DNA from 3 places in the Ensifer sp. ENS03 genome. Region 3 is predicted to be linked to each of the others. Evidence: predicted binding sites of a transcription regulator. Region 3 holds the regulator's gene; each other region holds the start of a gene.
The links. The regulator PhoB, encoded in region 3, activates phosphate uptake and scavenging genes when phosphate is short. The targets are predictions, from matches to a motif close to TGTCATNNANCTGTCAT.
Positions count from the first base shown of each region.

Region 1: a site for PhoB is predicted at 1,958-1,974, ahead of IB263_RS07325 (UDP-2,3-diacylglucosamine diphosphatase). Genes of this name have one in related genera too.
Region 2: a site for PhoB is predicted at 1,721-1,737, ahead of IB263_RS00275 (DUF47 domain-containing protein). Genes of this name have one in related genera too.

Region 1 covers NZ_JACVAV010000002.1:140,357-144,814, reverse strand. Annotated here, with positions in the region: gene IB263_RS07330 (NADP-dependent malic enzyme) at 1-1,852, opposite strand, end outside; gene IB263_RS07325 (UDP-2,3-diacylglucosamine diphosphatase) at 2,026-2,865, shown strand; gene IB263_RS07320 (MFS transporter) at 2,963-4,183, shown strand; gene dgcA (N-acetyl-D-Glu racemase DgcA) at 4,135-4,458, opposite strand, start outside.
Region 2 covers NZ_JACVAV010000001.1:50,276-54,733, reverse strand. Annotated here, with positions in the region: gene IB263_RS00280 (inorganic phosphate transporter) at 49-1,053, opposite strand; gene IB263_RS00275 (DUF47 domain-containing protein) at 1,053-1,697, opposite strand; gene recF (DNA replication/repair protein RecF) at 1,901-3,025, shown strand; gene IB263_RS00265 (molybdopterin-synthase adenylyltransferase MoeB) at 3,053-3,814, shown strand; gene IB263_RS00260 (GNAT family N-acetyltransferase) at 3,825-4,292, shown strand; gene IB263_RS00255 (D-glycerate dehydrogenase) at 4,341-4,458, opposite strand, start outside.
Region 3 covers NZ_JACVAV010000001.1:456,297-460,754, forward strand. Annotated here, with positions in the region: gene pstA (phosphate ABC transporter permease PstA) at 1-369, shown strand, start outside; gene pstB (phosphate ABC transporter ATP-binding protein PstB) at 383-1,198, shown strand; gene phoU (phosphate signaling complex protein PhoU) at 1,249-1,962, shown strand; gene phoB (phosphate regulon transcriptional regulator PhoB) at 2,165-2,848, shown strand; gene IB263_RS02300 (GcrA family cell cycle regulator) at 2,918-3,439, opposite strand; gene IB263_RS02305 (aspartate aminotransferase family protein) at 3,861-4,458, shown strand, end outside.

The DNA of each region.
Region 1 (4,458 bases), on a different contig from region 3:
TCGGGCAGTAGCTCACATAGGTGTCGGTGAAGAAAGTTGCGCCGCGCTGCGAGATCAGCAGGCTCAAGGCCGAGAAATCGAGCACGCCGTCGCGCTTGCCGATGATCTGCGATACGTCGCGCAGGTGCTTGCTGTAGCGTCCTTCGACGCCGCAGATCAAAGCATCGGCTTCGCCGCGCTTGACCGAGAGCGCGCCGATGACGGTCGTGTTGGTGCGCACGATCGTGCGCGCGGCTTCCGGGATGACGCCGAGACGGCCGACGAGGGCAAAATAGTCCTCGACATAGTCGCGGTAGCGCGGATCGCCTTCGGGGTTGACCACCTCGAAATCGACATCCGGACGGATGCGCAGGCCATAGCGACGCAGGCGCGTCTCGATGATCTGCGGACGGCCGATCAGGATCGGGCGGGCCGTGCCTTCTTCGAGCAACACCTGGGCGGCGCGCAGCACGCGTTCGTCTTCGCCTTCGGCAAAGATAACCCGGTTCTTCTGGGCGTTCTTGGCGGCGGCAAAGACCGGCTTCATGATGAAGCCCGAGCGGAAGACGAAGCGGTTCAGCTTGTCGAGATAGGCGTCATAGTCCTGGATCGGACGGGTGGCGACGCCGCTTTCCTCGGCTGCCTTCGCAACCGCCGGCGCGATGCGCAGGATAAGGCGCTGATCGAACGGCGAGGGGATCAGGTAGTCCGGGCCGAAGACCGGGGTCTCGCCGGAATAGGCGCGGGCGGCAACATCGGAAGGCTCTTCGCGGGCAAGACCGGCGATGGCGCGTACGGCCGCCATCTTCATTTCTTCGTTGATCGTGCTTGCGCCGCAGTCGAGCGCGCCGCGGAAGATATGCGGGAAGCAGAGAACGTTGTTGACCTGGTTCGGGAAGTCCGAGCGGCCGGTGCAGATCATCGCGTCCGGACGGGCTTGGCGGGCGGCTTCCGGCATGATTTCCGGCGTCGGATTGGCGAGCGCCATGATCAGCGGCTTTTCGGCCATCTGCGCCAGCAGTTCCGGCTTCAGGACGCCGGCGGCCGAAAGGCCGAGGAAGACGTCAGCGCCGCCGATGCTGTCGGCAAGCACGCGGTTGCTGCTATCCTGCTCGTAGACGGACTTCCATTCGTCCATCAGCACCTCGCGGCCCTTGTAGACGAGGCCTTCGAGGTCATGGACCCAGATGTTTTCGCGCTTGGCGCCGAGCGTCACGAGAAGGTTGAGACAGGCGAGTGCGGCGGCACCTGCGCCCGAGGTGACGATCTTGGCGGTCGCGATGTCCTTGCCGGCGAGTTCGAGGCCGTTGAGGATGGCGGCGGCGACGATGATCGCGGTTCCGTGCTGGTCGTCGTGGAAGACCGGGATCTGCATCTTTTCACGCAGGCGCCGCTCCACCTCGAAACATTCGGGCGCCTTGATGTCTTCAAGGTTGATGCCGCCGAAGGTCGGCTCGAGCGCCGAGATTACGTCGACCATGCGCTCGATGCTCGACGCGTCGATTTCGATGTCGAAGACGTCGATGCCGGCAAACTTCTTGAAGAGGACGGCCTTGCCCTCCATGACGGGCTTGGAAGCCAGCGGACCGATATTGCCGAGACCGAGGACGGCCGTGCCGTTGGAGATGACCGCGACCAGGTTGGCGCGCGCTGTGTAATCGGCGGCTGTTTCCGGATTGTCACGAATGGCGATACAGGGGGCTGCAACCCCTGGCGAATAGGCAAGAGCCAGGTCGCGCTGGTTGCCAAGCGGCTTGGTGGGCTGGATTTCGAGCTTTCCCGGGCGTGGGTAACGGTGGAAGAAAAGGGCCTGCTGGTCGATGTCGCCGCTGGCCGGACCGGTATGGGATTTCGTCTTGTCGCCCGTATTCATGCTCTCACATTCCTCATTCGTGGTCGTGCCTTTTGGCATGAATTCGAAGCGAGGTACAGTTTTGCAGTGCTGATTTCAGCGGGGGGACCGGTGACGCAATGTTGATGTCATCTTCCTGAAACACGAGTCTGGTTTCACGAAGGCAGAAAGCATAACCTGAAGACGAGGCTCGCATGATGGCGGCGCAGCAAGACAACTCCGCACGAAAGCTCAGGACGTTGTTCATCTCGGACGTCCATCTCGGCTCGAAGGCCGCCAAGACCGACTACCTGCTCGACTTCCTGCGGCATCATGAAGCGGAAACGATCGTTCTGGTCGGCGACATCGTCGACGGATGGCGGCTGAAGCGCAGCTGGTACTGGCCGCAGAACTGCAACGACGTGGTGCAAAAGCTCCTGCGCAAGGCGCGCAAGGGCGCCCGCATCGTTTACATCCCCGGTAATCACGATGAATTCCTGCGCGACTTTCCGGGCGTGCATTTCGGCGGCATCGAGGTGGCGCAACGCTACATGCACGAGGGGGCCGACGGCCGTAAATATCTCGTGCTGCACGGCGACGAATTCGACGTCGTCGTGCGCAACGCCCGCGTGCTCGCCTATCTCGGCGATTGGGCCTACGACACGGCGATCGCCATCAATATCGGGCTTGCTGCGGTCCGCCGACGTCTCGGCATGCCCTATTGGTCGTTCTCGTCCTGGGCGAAGCTTCAGGTCAAGCACGCCGTCAACTTCATCGGCGAGTTCCAGAAGGTGGTCGCCGAGGAGGCGCGCCGTCACGATGCGCAGGGCGTGATCTGTGGTCATATCCACCATGCTGTCATCGAGGAGATCGGCGACATCCGCTACATCAACACCGGCGACTGGGTGGAAAGCTGCACGGCGATTGCCGAGCACCACGACGGCACGATGGAACTGATCACCTGGCACCAGATGCGCGGTGGCGCCAGCGAAGGCGAAGCCTCTGGCGAAGCGGACAAACTGCTCGCCCAACTGCTGACCCAGCGCGCGGCCTGACCTTCGCGGCGCAGCGATATTCCTGTCGCGAAAACTAGGTTATGGCGAGGGGCGCCCGGCTCGTGCTAGAGATCGGGCACAGCCATCAGGTCAGACGATGATTCCCTTCCAAGCGCCCGCCTATGTGGGCCCTCCGCCGCGCCATTTTGCGCTTCGCATTGCTTTGCTCTTCTGTGCGCCGCTGATCGTCAACGGCTTCGCGATGCCATATTTCCCGATGTGGCTGAGCACGCTGTCGATGAGCGACTTCGAGATCGGCGTCGTTCTGGCGTTGCCGATGTTCGTGCGCGTCATCACGGCGCCGATCGCCGGCGTCATTGCCGATAGGCTCGGCGAGCGGGCGATCGTCCTGATCTGGTCCGGTTTCCTGTCGCTCGCAACGGCCGTGGTTCTGTTCTATTTCCGCGAATTCTGGCCGGTGCTGCTGATCTATACGCTGCAGTCGGCCGTCTATTCTCCCTATGTGCCGATCGTCGAGGCGATCGCGCTTTCAGGCGTGCGGCGCTGGGGCTTCGACTACGCCCATATGCGGCTCTGGGGCTCGGTCGCCTTCATCGGCGCGACGATGCTCGGCGGCTGGATGGTGGGCATCTTCGGCAGCGACATGGTGCTGCCGGCGATGGCGATCGGCTTCGGCCTGACGATCATCATGGCCTATGCCGCGCCACGGGTCGGCAAGCCGCGGCGGCCGTCACCGATCACGGCATTGACGGAGCCGCCGCCGAAGTCGCTGCGGCAGCTCGACCTGCAGCTGCTGCTGATCGGGGTGACGCTGGTCAACGCCAGCCACGCGATGCTCTTTGCCTTCTCGGCGATCTATTGGCAGCACATCGGCTACAGCGGCACCGAGATCGGCCTGCTCTGGAGCGCGGGCGTCGCGGCGGAAGTGACGATGTTCATCTTCGCCAAGGCGATCAGCCGCCGTTTCAGCGTCTGGGTGATGATCCTGTCCGGCTGCTTTCTCGCCGTGGTGCGCTGGATCATCTTCCCGATGGATCTCGGCTTCAGCGGCTATTTCATCCTGCAGTGCTTCCACGCCTTCACCTATGCGATCATGCACACCGGCATGCAGCACAAGCTGGTCGAGCGGGTGGTGGAATCACAGGAAGCGTCGGCGCAGGGGCTCTACTTCTTCTATACCGGCATCTTCACCGCGATCTTCACGTTCCTGTCCGGCTATTTCTACGCCTGGTACGGGGTGAACGGCTTCTATTCAATGTCGGTCGTCGCCTTTGCCGGCTGCTGCTTTGCCGTCACTGCCTGGTATCTTCAACCCCAGAGGCGCGGCTCCGGCGGGAAGACAAGCGACGCCTCGTAGCGCAGGCCGGGCTCGCGATCCTGCGCCAGCAGCAGCGGCCCGTCGAGATCGACGAAATCCGCGCCTTGAGCCACCAGGATCGCCGGCGCCATCGCGAGCGAACTGCCGACCATGCAGCCGACCATGACCTTGAGCCCGAGCGAGACCGCCTCATCGCGCATGCGCAGTGCCTCGGTCAGGCCGCCGGTCTTGTCGAGCTTGATGTTGACGGCGTCGTAACGCCCGACGAGAGCGGCGAGGTCGCCGGTCGCGTGCACGCTTTCATCAGCGCAGAT
Region 2 (4,458 bases), 410 kb from region 3:
GAGCGCCTCCCGCCTGCTTATGAGGGCGGGAGACGATTTCCAGATCGATCAGAACAGCAGATCGATGGTGAAGTAGGCGAGCGCCGAAATCGCCGCTGCGGCGGGCATGGTGATGAACCAGGCAATGACGATATTGCCGGCAAGCCCCCAGCGCACGGCCGAAACGCGACGCGCAGCACCAACGCCGATGATCGCTCCGGTGATGGTGTGGGTGGTCGAGACCGGGATGCCGAGCCAGGTGGCGGCAAAGAGCGTGATCGCTCCGCCGGTCTCGGCGCAGAAGCCCTGCATCGGATTGAGCCTGGTAATCTTCGAGCCCATGGTGTGGACGATGCGCCAACCGCCGAACAGCGTGCCGAGCGCGATCGCCGCCTGGCAGGTGATCACCACCCAGAACGGCACATAGAACTCCGAGCCGAGATAGCCTTGCGAGTAGAGCAGCACCGCGATGATGCCCATGGTCTTCTGCGCGTCGTTGCCGCCATGGCCGAGCGAATAGAGCGAGGCCGAGACGAACTGCATGACGCGGAAGGTGCGGTCGACGGCAAAGGGCGTCTGGCGCACGAAGATCCAGGAAACGATCAGCACCAGCATGAGCGCCAGGAAAAAGCCGATCGCCGGCGACATGAAGATCGCGCCGACGGTCTTCAGGAGGCCGGTCCAGACGATCGAACTGAAACCGGTGCTCGCAAGACCGGCACCGACGAGGCCGCCGATCAGCGCGTGCGACGAACTCGACGGGATGCCGAAGAGCCAGGTGACGATGTTCCAGACGATTGCGCCGATCAGCGCCGAGAAGATCACCAGCGGCGTGACGATGCCGGGATCGATGATGCCCTTGCCCAGCGTCTCGGCCACGTGCAGGCCGAAGAACAGGAAGGCGATGAAGTTGAAAAAGGCCGCCCACATGACCGCGTACTGCGGTCTCAGCACCCGTGTCGAGACGATCGTCGCGATCGAGTTGGCGGCGTCGTGCAGACCGTTCAGGAAGTCGAAGAACAGCGCGATGCCGATCAGCCCGACGAGCAACGGAAAGGCGAGCGTCGCATCCATCAGACGTTCTCGATCACGATGCCGCTGATTTCATTGGCGACGTCCTCGAAGCGGTCGACGACCTTTTCGAGCTCGCCATAGATCTCGCTGCCGATGATGTAGGCCATCGGGTTGCTGGCGCCGTGGCGGCGGAACAGGTCCTTGAGGCCCTGTTCGTGCAGTTCGTCGGAGCGGCCCTCGATGCGGGTGACCTCTTCGGCGATCGCGATCAGGCGGTCGTGATTGGCGCCGATCCTATCGAGCAGCGGAATGGCCTCGGCGATCAGGTGCGCGGCCTTGACGACCGTGGTGCCCATTTCGCGCATGCCGGGATCGAAGCTCTTCTGTTCGTAAAGGCGGATCGTCTTGACGGTCTTGTGCATCATGTCGATGGCATCATCCATCGACTGGATCAGATCCTTGATGTCGCCGCGGTCGAAGGGCGTGATAAAGGACCGGCGCACGGCCAGCAGCACCTCGGCGGTGATGTGGTCCGCCTCATCCTCGAGCGCGACGATCCGGTCGCAGTGTTTTTCCAGATCGTCGCCGCCAGCGAGAACCTTGTCGAGCGCATCGGCAGCACCGACGACGGTGCGCGAATGTTTTGCGAAGAGGTCGAAGAAGCGATCCTCGCGGGGAAGAAGTTTGCGGAACCAGGCCAGCATCACACGTATATCCATCTGTGGATTGTCATGCGGCTGTCATATTTCACTAGGTCCTTTATGAAAAGCACCGAATCAAAGGGGTTTGTCGCCTTTCCCCTGTCGATATCGGCCTATCTTGCACGATATGGCGACGCGCCCCATTTCGCCTTGCCTTGGCAGGCGCTTTCGTCCTAGCTGCGCCCAACGTCGAATCCGGACTGCCGATGCCAAACAAGGTCTTTCTCAACCGCCTGAAGCTTACGGAGTTCCGCAACTATGCGGCCCTCTCGCTTGAGCTCGATCAGCGCCATGTGGTGCTGACGGGGGAGAACGGCGCCGGCAAGACCAACCTCATGGAAGCCGTCTCTTTCCTTTCGCCCGGCCGCGGCCTCAGGCGCGCAGCCTATGCGGACGTGACTCGGGTCGGTGCCGGCGACGGGTTCTCGGTCTTTGCGGAAGTCGAGGGCATGGAGGGAACCGTCGAGATCGGCACCGGGACTGCCGGCGTCACGGAAGGGCAATCCCGGCGGCTGCGGCTGAATGGAACACCGGCAGCGACCGTAGACGAACTGACCGATCACCTGCGCGTCCTCTGGCTGACGCCATCGATGGATGGGCTCTTTACCGGGCCTTCGGCCGACCGGCGGCGTTTCCTCGATCGTCTTGTGCTGTCGCTCGATCCGGAGCATGGCCGTCGCGCCAGCGAATTCGACCGGGCGATGCGCAGCCGCAACCGGCTGCTCGGTGAATTCCGCCCGGACCCTTCCTGGCTGACGGCGATCGAAAAGGAAATGGCCGGTCTCGGCGTCTCCATGGCGCTGGCGCGGCAGGAAATGCTCGGTCTGTTGACGGCGCTGGTCGAGCGCACTGTCGATGAAAGCGTCTTTCCCTCGGCGCGCCTGGCGTTGTCGGGCTTTCTCGACGACGAGGGCCATCGTCCGGCCTATGATCTGGAAGAACAATATCTGACGATGCTGCGTGATGGGCGTCCGCGCGACGCCGCGGCGGGGCGCACGCTCGACGGGCCGCACCGGAGCGACCTGCTCGTGCGTCACCGCGAGAAGGACATGGAGGCAGCACGCTGCTCGACCGGGGAGCAGAAGGCGCTGCTCGTCGGCCTGGTGCTGGCGCATGCGCGCCTCGTCGGCGACATGACCGGCCACGCGCCGATCCTGCTGCTCGACGAGATCGCCGCCCATCTCGACGTCAACCGGCGCGCCGCTCTGTTCGATCTCGTCGACGGCCTTGGCGGCCAGGCCTTCATGACCGGGACGGACCAAGCGATGTTCGAGGCGCTGGGCGAACGCGGCCGCTTTCTGACGGTTTCGCACGGCAGTGTTACGGGATAAGCAGAGGTCACCGAGGAGGATTTTGCCATGACCGGTGAGAACAAGCTCGACCAATCGGAGATCACCCGCTACGCCCGCCATATCGTGCTGCCGGAGATCGGGGGTGCCGGGCAACAAAGGCTGAAGGCGGCCCGTGTGCTGGTGATCGGGGCCGGCGGGCTCGGCGCTCCAGTGCTCGTCTATCTTGCCGCCGCCGGCATCGGCCGGATCGGCATCGTCGACGACGATGCGGTCGCGCTTTCCAACCTGCAGCGGCAGATCATCCACCGCACTGAAGACATCGACCGCGCCAAGGTCGAGCGGGCCGCCGAGGCGATCACCGCCCTCAACCCGCATGTCGGCGTCGACGAACACAGGCTCAGGCTCAACCCCGACAATGCCGAGGCGCTTTTCCGGCAATATGACCTGGTGATCGACGGCTCGGACAATTTCGATACGCGCTATCTCGCCGCCGATACGGCGGCAGCGGTCGGCATTCCGCTGGTGACCGGCGCCGTCGGCCGCTTCGACGGATCGCTGTCAGTGCTGATGCCCTACAGCGCCGGCGCCGATGGACGGCCGAACCCATCCTATCGCGATCTCTTTCCCGAGCCGCCGCCGGCCGGTGTCGTGCCCTCCTGCGCGGAGGCCGGCATCGTCGGCGCGCTGACTGGCGTCATCGGCACCTTGCAGGCGATGGAGGCAATCAAGGTGATCGCCGGCTTCGGCGAACCGCTGGTCGGACGGCTGCTGATGTATGACGCACTGACGGCACAGTTCAACACCATCCGCTATCGCCGCAGAGCATAGGCCGACCATGGTGCAGATCTTTCGCATCGACGAAGCATTCGACCGCTACGAGGAACTGCTGGCGCTGATCCTTGGCGCCTTCTCCTACATGGACGGGCGGATCGACCCGCCGTCGTCGGCGCATGCATTGAACATCGAGTTGCTCCGGCAGAAGATCGTTGAAGAGATTGCCTTCGGCGTTCGCGACGGCGAAAGGCTCGTCGGCTGCATCTTCTGCAAGCCGGGGGACGATTGTCTCTATATCGGCAAGCTTGCCGTCGCGCCTGAGACGCAAGGAAAGGGTATCGGTCGGCTGCTGCTCGCCGAAGCGGAGGCGACGGCGCGTGCGCTGAAGCTGCCGGCGCTGAGGCTCCTCACCCGCATCGAACTCATCGACAATCACCGCGCCTTTGCCGCCTGGGGCTTCGTCCAGAGCGGCACGATGTGCCATCCCGGTTTTACCCGGCCGACGGCGATCGAGATGCGCAAGACACTTTAGCTTCCGGGCTTGAGCGAACCGAATGGACGGCCGCACGGCGTTTCGCGTTCAGTCGCGGCCCGGAAGCACGCGGTCCGGTGGTCGGTGGCCATCGAAGAAGGTGCGGATGTTAATCACCACCTTCTCGCCCATGTCGATGCGGCCCTCAAGCGTCGCCGAGCTCATA
Region 3 (4,458 bases):
GCGGTCCCGCCGTCGATCCGCTCGGCGGCCCTCGGTCTCGGTGCGTCGAAGATGCAGACCATCTTCCACCACGTGCTGCCGCTGGCGATGCCGGGCATCCTGACCGGCACCATCATCGGTCTTGCCCACGCGCTTGGTGAAACCGCGCCGCTGCTCCTGATCGGCATGGTCGCCTTCGTCGTCGATTTTCCCGGTTCGCCGATGGAACCGTCGACGGCACTGCCGGTGCAGATCTACATGTGGGCCAACGAGGCGGAGCGCGCCTTCGTCGAGCGCACCTCCGGCGCAATCATCATTCTTCTCATCTTCCTGGTCGTCATGAACCTTGGAGCCATTCTGTTGCGACGTCGCTTTGAGCGCCGCTGGTAGTGAGGTAATTACTATGAACATCATGTCAGAAGCAGCAGTCGAGAAGGCTCTGGATCAGAAAATGAACACCGTGCCCTACAAGATGATCGGCAAGGATGTGTCGGTCTATTACGGCGAGAAGCGTGCGCTTTTCGACGTCAACCTCAACATCCGCGAGAACACGGTCACGGCGCTGATCGGTCCTTCGGGTTGCGGCAAGTCGACCTTCCTGCGCACGCTGAACCGCATGAACGACACGATCGAGAACTGCCGCGTCACCGGCAAGATCACGCTCGACGAGGACGACATCTACGACCCGACGATCGACGTCGTCGAGCTTCGCGCCCGCGTCGGCATGGTCTTCCAGAAGCCGAACCCGTTCCCGAAGTCGATCTACGACAACGTCGCCTACGGTCCGCGGATTCACGGACTTGCCCGCACCAAGGCCGACTTTGACGAAGTGGTCGAGACCAGCCTGCAGAAGGCCGGTCTGTGGAACGAGGTAAAGGACCGTCTGCAGGAGCCCGGCACCGGCCTTTCCGGTGGTCAGCAGCAGCGCCTCTGCATCGCACGTGCCGTCGCCGTGAGCCCGGAAGTCATCCTCATGGACGAGCCGTGCTCGGCTCTCGATCCGATCGCGACCGCCAAGGTCGAAGAGCTCATCCACGAGCTGCGCACGAACTTCACGATCGTCATCGTGACCCACTCGATGCAGCAGGCCGCCCGCGTTTCGCAGCGCACCGCCATGTTCCACCTCGGCAATCTCGTCGAGGAGAACGACACAGACAAGATGTTCACCAATCCGGATGACCAGCGCACCCAGGATTACATCATGGGCCGCTTCGGCTGAGGCCGCATAAGGCTGCAACAGTAACTGCAAAGCGCCCGTAAGGATCGACGATCATGTCCATGCATATCATGTCCGCCTATGACGAAGAACTGAAGTACCTGACGCGCCGCATCTCGGAGATGGGCGGCCTCGCCGAACAGATGGTCGCCGAGTCCGTTCGCGCGCTGGTCAACTCCGACCTGGCTCTCGCACAGAAGGTGATCTCGGACGACACCGTCCTCGACGACGCCGAGCGCCAGATCGGTGAGAAGGCGATCGTCACGATCGCCAAGCGTCAGCCGGTCGCCGCCGACCTGCGTGAGATCATGGGGTCGATCCGCATCGCCTCCGATCTGGAACGCGTCGGCGACCTTGGCAAGAACACCGCCAAGCGCGTGATCGCGGTCGCCGGCTCCGGCATTCCGCGCAAGCTCGCCCGTGGCCTCGAGCATCTGGCAGAGCTCGCTCTCGTCCAGCTCAAGGAAGTGCTCGACGTCTACGCCTCGCGCTCGCCGGAAAAGGCCAACAGCATCCGCGAGCGTGACGAGGAGATCGACGCGATCTACACCTCGCTGTTCCGCGAGCTCTTGACCTACATGATGGAAGATCCGCGCAACATCACGCCCTGCACGCATCTTCTGTTCTGCGCCAAGAACATCGAGCGCATCGGCGACCACGCGACCAATATCGCTGAGACGATCTATTACATGGCGACGGGTGCTCAGCCGGAAGGCGAGCGTCCGAAGGATGACACCACGTCGACGCTGGGCTCGGTCAACGACTGAGCGCCAAGCGCGCCGTAAGCATGCATGCCCTTTGAAATCTGATCCGGTCGCGGCTTCGGTCGCGGCCCCGAATTCCTGTATCTGAAGCATGCGGTTTTCGCCCCGCCTTTGAAAACGGCGGATGTGCTCCAGATTTAGAGTGTCTGAGCGCCGGCCGGGCCGATGAGTCCAAAGGCCGCCCGCGGTAAGGAGACGTTACCTGATGTTGCCAAAAATCGCCGTAGTCGAAGACGAAGAGGCGCTGAGCGTTCTGCTGCGTTACAATCTGGAAGCCGAGGGCTTCGACGTCGATACGATCCTGCGGGGCGACGAGGCGGAGATCCGGCTTCAGGAGCGGCTGCCCGACCTGCTTATCCTCGACTGGATGCTGCCCGGTGTTTCCGGCATTGAACTTTGCCGTCGGCTGCGCCAGCGTCCGGAGACCGAACGTCTGCCGATCATCATGCTGACGGCGCGCGGCGAGGAAAGCGAGCGCGTCCGGGGTCTGGCGACCGGTGCCGACGACTACGTGGTCAAGCCCTTCTCGACGCCGGAGCTGATGGCGCGCGTCAAGGCGATGCTGCGCCGGGCAAAGCCCGAGGTGCTCTCGACGCTGCTTCGCTGCGGCGACATCGAACTCGACCGCGAGACCCACCGCGTTCATCGCCGCAGCCGCGAGGTGCGCCTCGGCCCGACCGAGTTCCGTCTTCTGGAGTTCCTCATGTCCTCGCCGGGCCGCGTCTTCTCTCGCTCGCAGCTTCTGGATGGCGTCTGGGGGCATGACATCTATGTCGACGAGCGAACCGTCGACGTGCATGTCGGTCGTCTGCGCAAGGCTCTGAACTTCTCGAACATGCCCGACGTGATCCGCACCGTTCGCGGCGCCGGCTATTCGCTCGAAAGCTGAGCGGTCTGAACGTCGCCAACAAAAAAAGGGGCCGATCGGCCCCTTCCTTTATCAATGCGGTCCAGCTTCTTAGCGAGCCCTGCGGCGCTCCCCCGACGGCTGGTAGGCCAGCCGCGCATGAAAGGTGCAGTAAGGCGAGGCTTCCGGGGAATCGTTGCCGCAGAAGTGAAACTCTTCCTTCAGCGGGTCGCCGATCGGCCACTTGCAGGTGCGCTCGGTGAGCTGGGTCAGCTCGAGGCGGCGCGACATCGGCACGACAACGTCGGTGCGGGTGCTGAAATCCTGCTCGGCAACGAGATCGACTTCGATTTCTTCCTTGAGAACGACAGCGCCGGCCGCGCGTGCAACCGGGCGGGTCGAAACGCGCGAAGCGTAGTTCGGCGCGCGCGGTGCCGAAGTCGGGCGCTTCGGACGGGCCGCCGTCGTGGTGCTGCCACCGGCCTTGGCGCGACCTGGCAGGCTCAGGCGGTGAACCTTGCCGATGACAGCGTTACGGCTGACGCCGCCGAGCTGTGCCGCGATCTGGCTTGCGCTCAGGCCCTCGGACCAAAGCTTCTTCAGTTTCTCCACCCGCTCGTCAGTCCAGTTCATTTCTGCACTCTCCGTTCTCAGCGTTGGGGATGGCAGAATCCCTCACCGCACCCCGGCTAAACCCCGGGGTTGCAAACGCGATAACTCTTTTGGTGACTAGGTCCGCCGCATGCGTCTAGTAATTGAATGTTAACGTACTGACCGCTGGACTCTGTGGCAAGAGTCCCGGGAATCAGGCCGAATCGATTTCGTAGTTTTCCCCAACTTGCTCGGCCAGCGTTGCATTTTTGCAAGCCCTCCCGGACGATTTTTCTGCTGCCAGGAATCGACCCTTCATGTTGCGCTGCAAGGCTTGGTTTTGTTGACATTGCAGCGCGAAATGGGAATAGTGCCTGCGCCGCCGAAAGGCGGCATTTTTGATTTTTATCGGCCCGCGTGAGGCGCGGGATCGATGTCGATCTGGAGTGAAGGAGAGCCTCGCATGACTGCAACCACGCCGCTTTACGATACCTACATGCGCGCGCCGTTGCGTTTCGAGCGAGGAGAGGGCGCCTGGCTGATCGCTGAAGACGGCACGCGTTATCTCGATTTCGGTGCCGGCGTTGCCGTGAACTCGCTCGGCCACGCGCACCCGCACCTGGTCGAAGCGCTGAAGGCGCAGGCCGACAAGGTCTGGCACCTGTCCAACCTTTATGAAATTGCGGGCCAGGAAAGCCTCGGCCGCCGGCTGACGGCGGTGACCTTTGCCGACAAGGTCTTCTTCACCAATTCGGGCGCGGAAGCGCTGGAATGCGCCATCAAGACGGCACGGCGTTACCACTTCTCCAAGGGCCACCCGGAGAAGTTCCACGTCATCACCTTCGAAGGCGCCTTCCACGGCCGCACGATCGCGACGATCGCCGCCGGTGGTCAGCAGAAATACATCGAAGGTTTCGGGCCGAAGGCGCCGGGCTTCTACCAGGTTCCGTTCGGCGACATCGCCGCGGTCAAGAATGCGATCACCGAGGAAACCGCAGCGATCCTGATCGAGCCGATCCAGGGCGAGGGCGGCATCCGTCCGGCGACCAAGGAGTTCATGC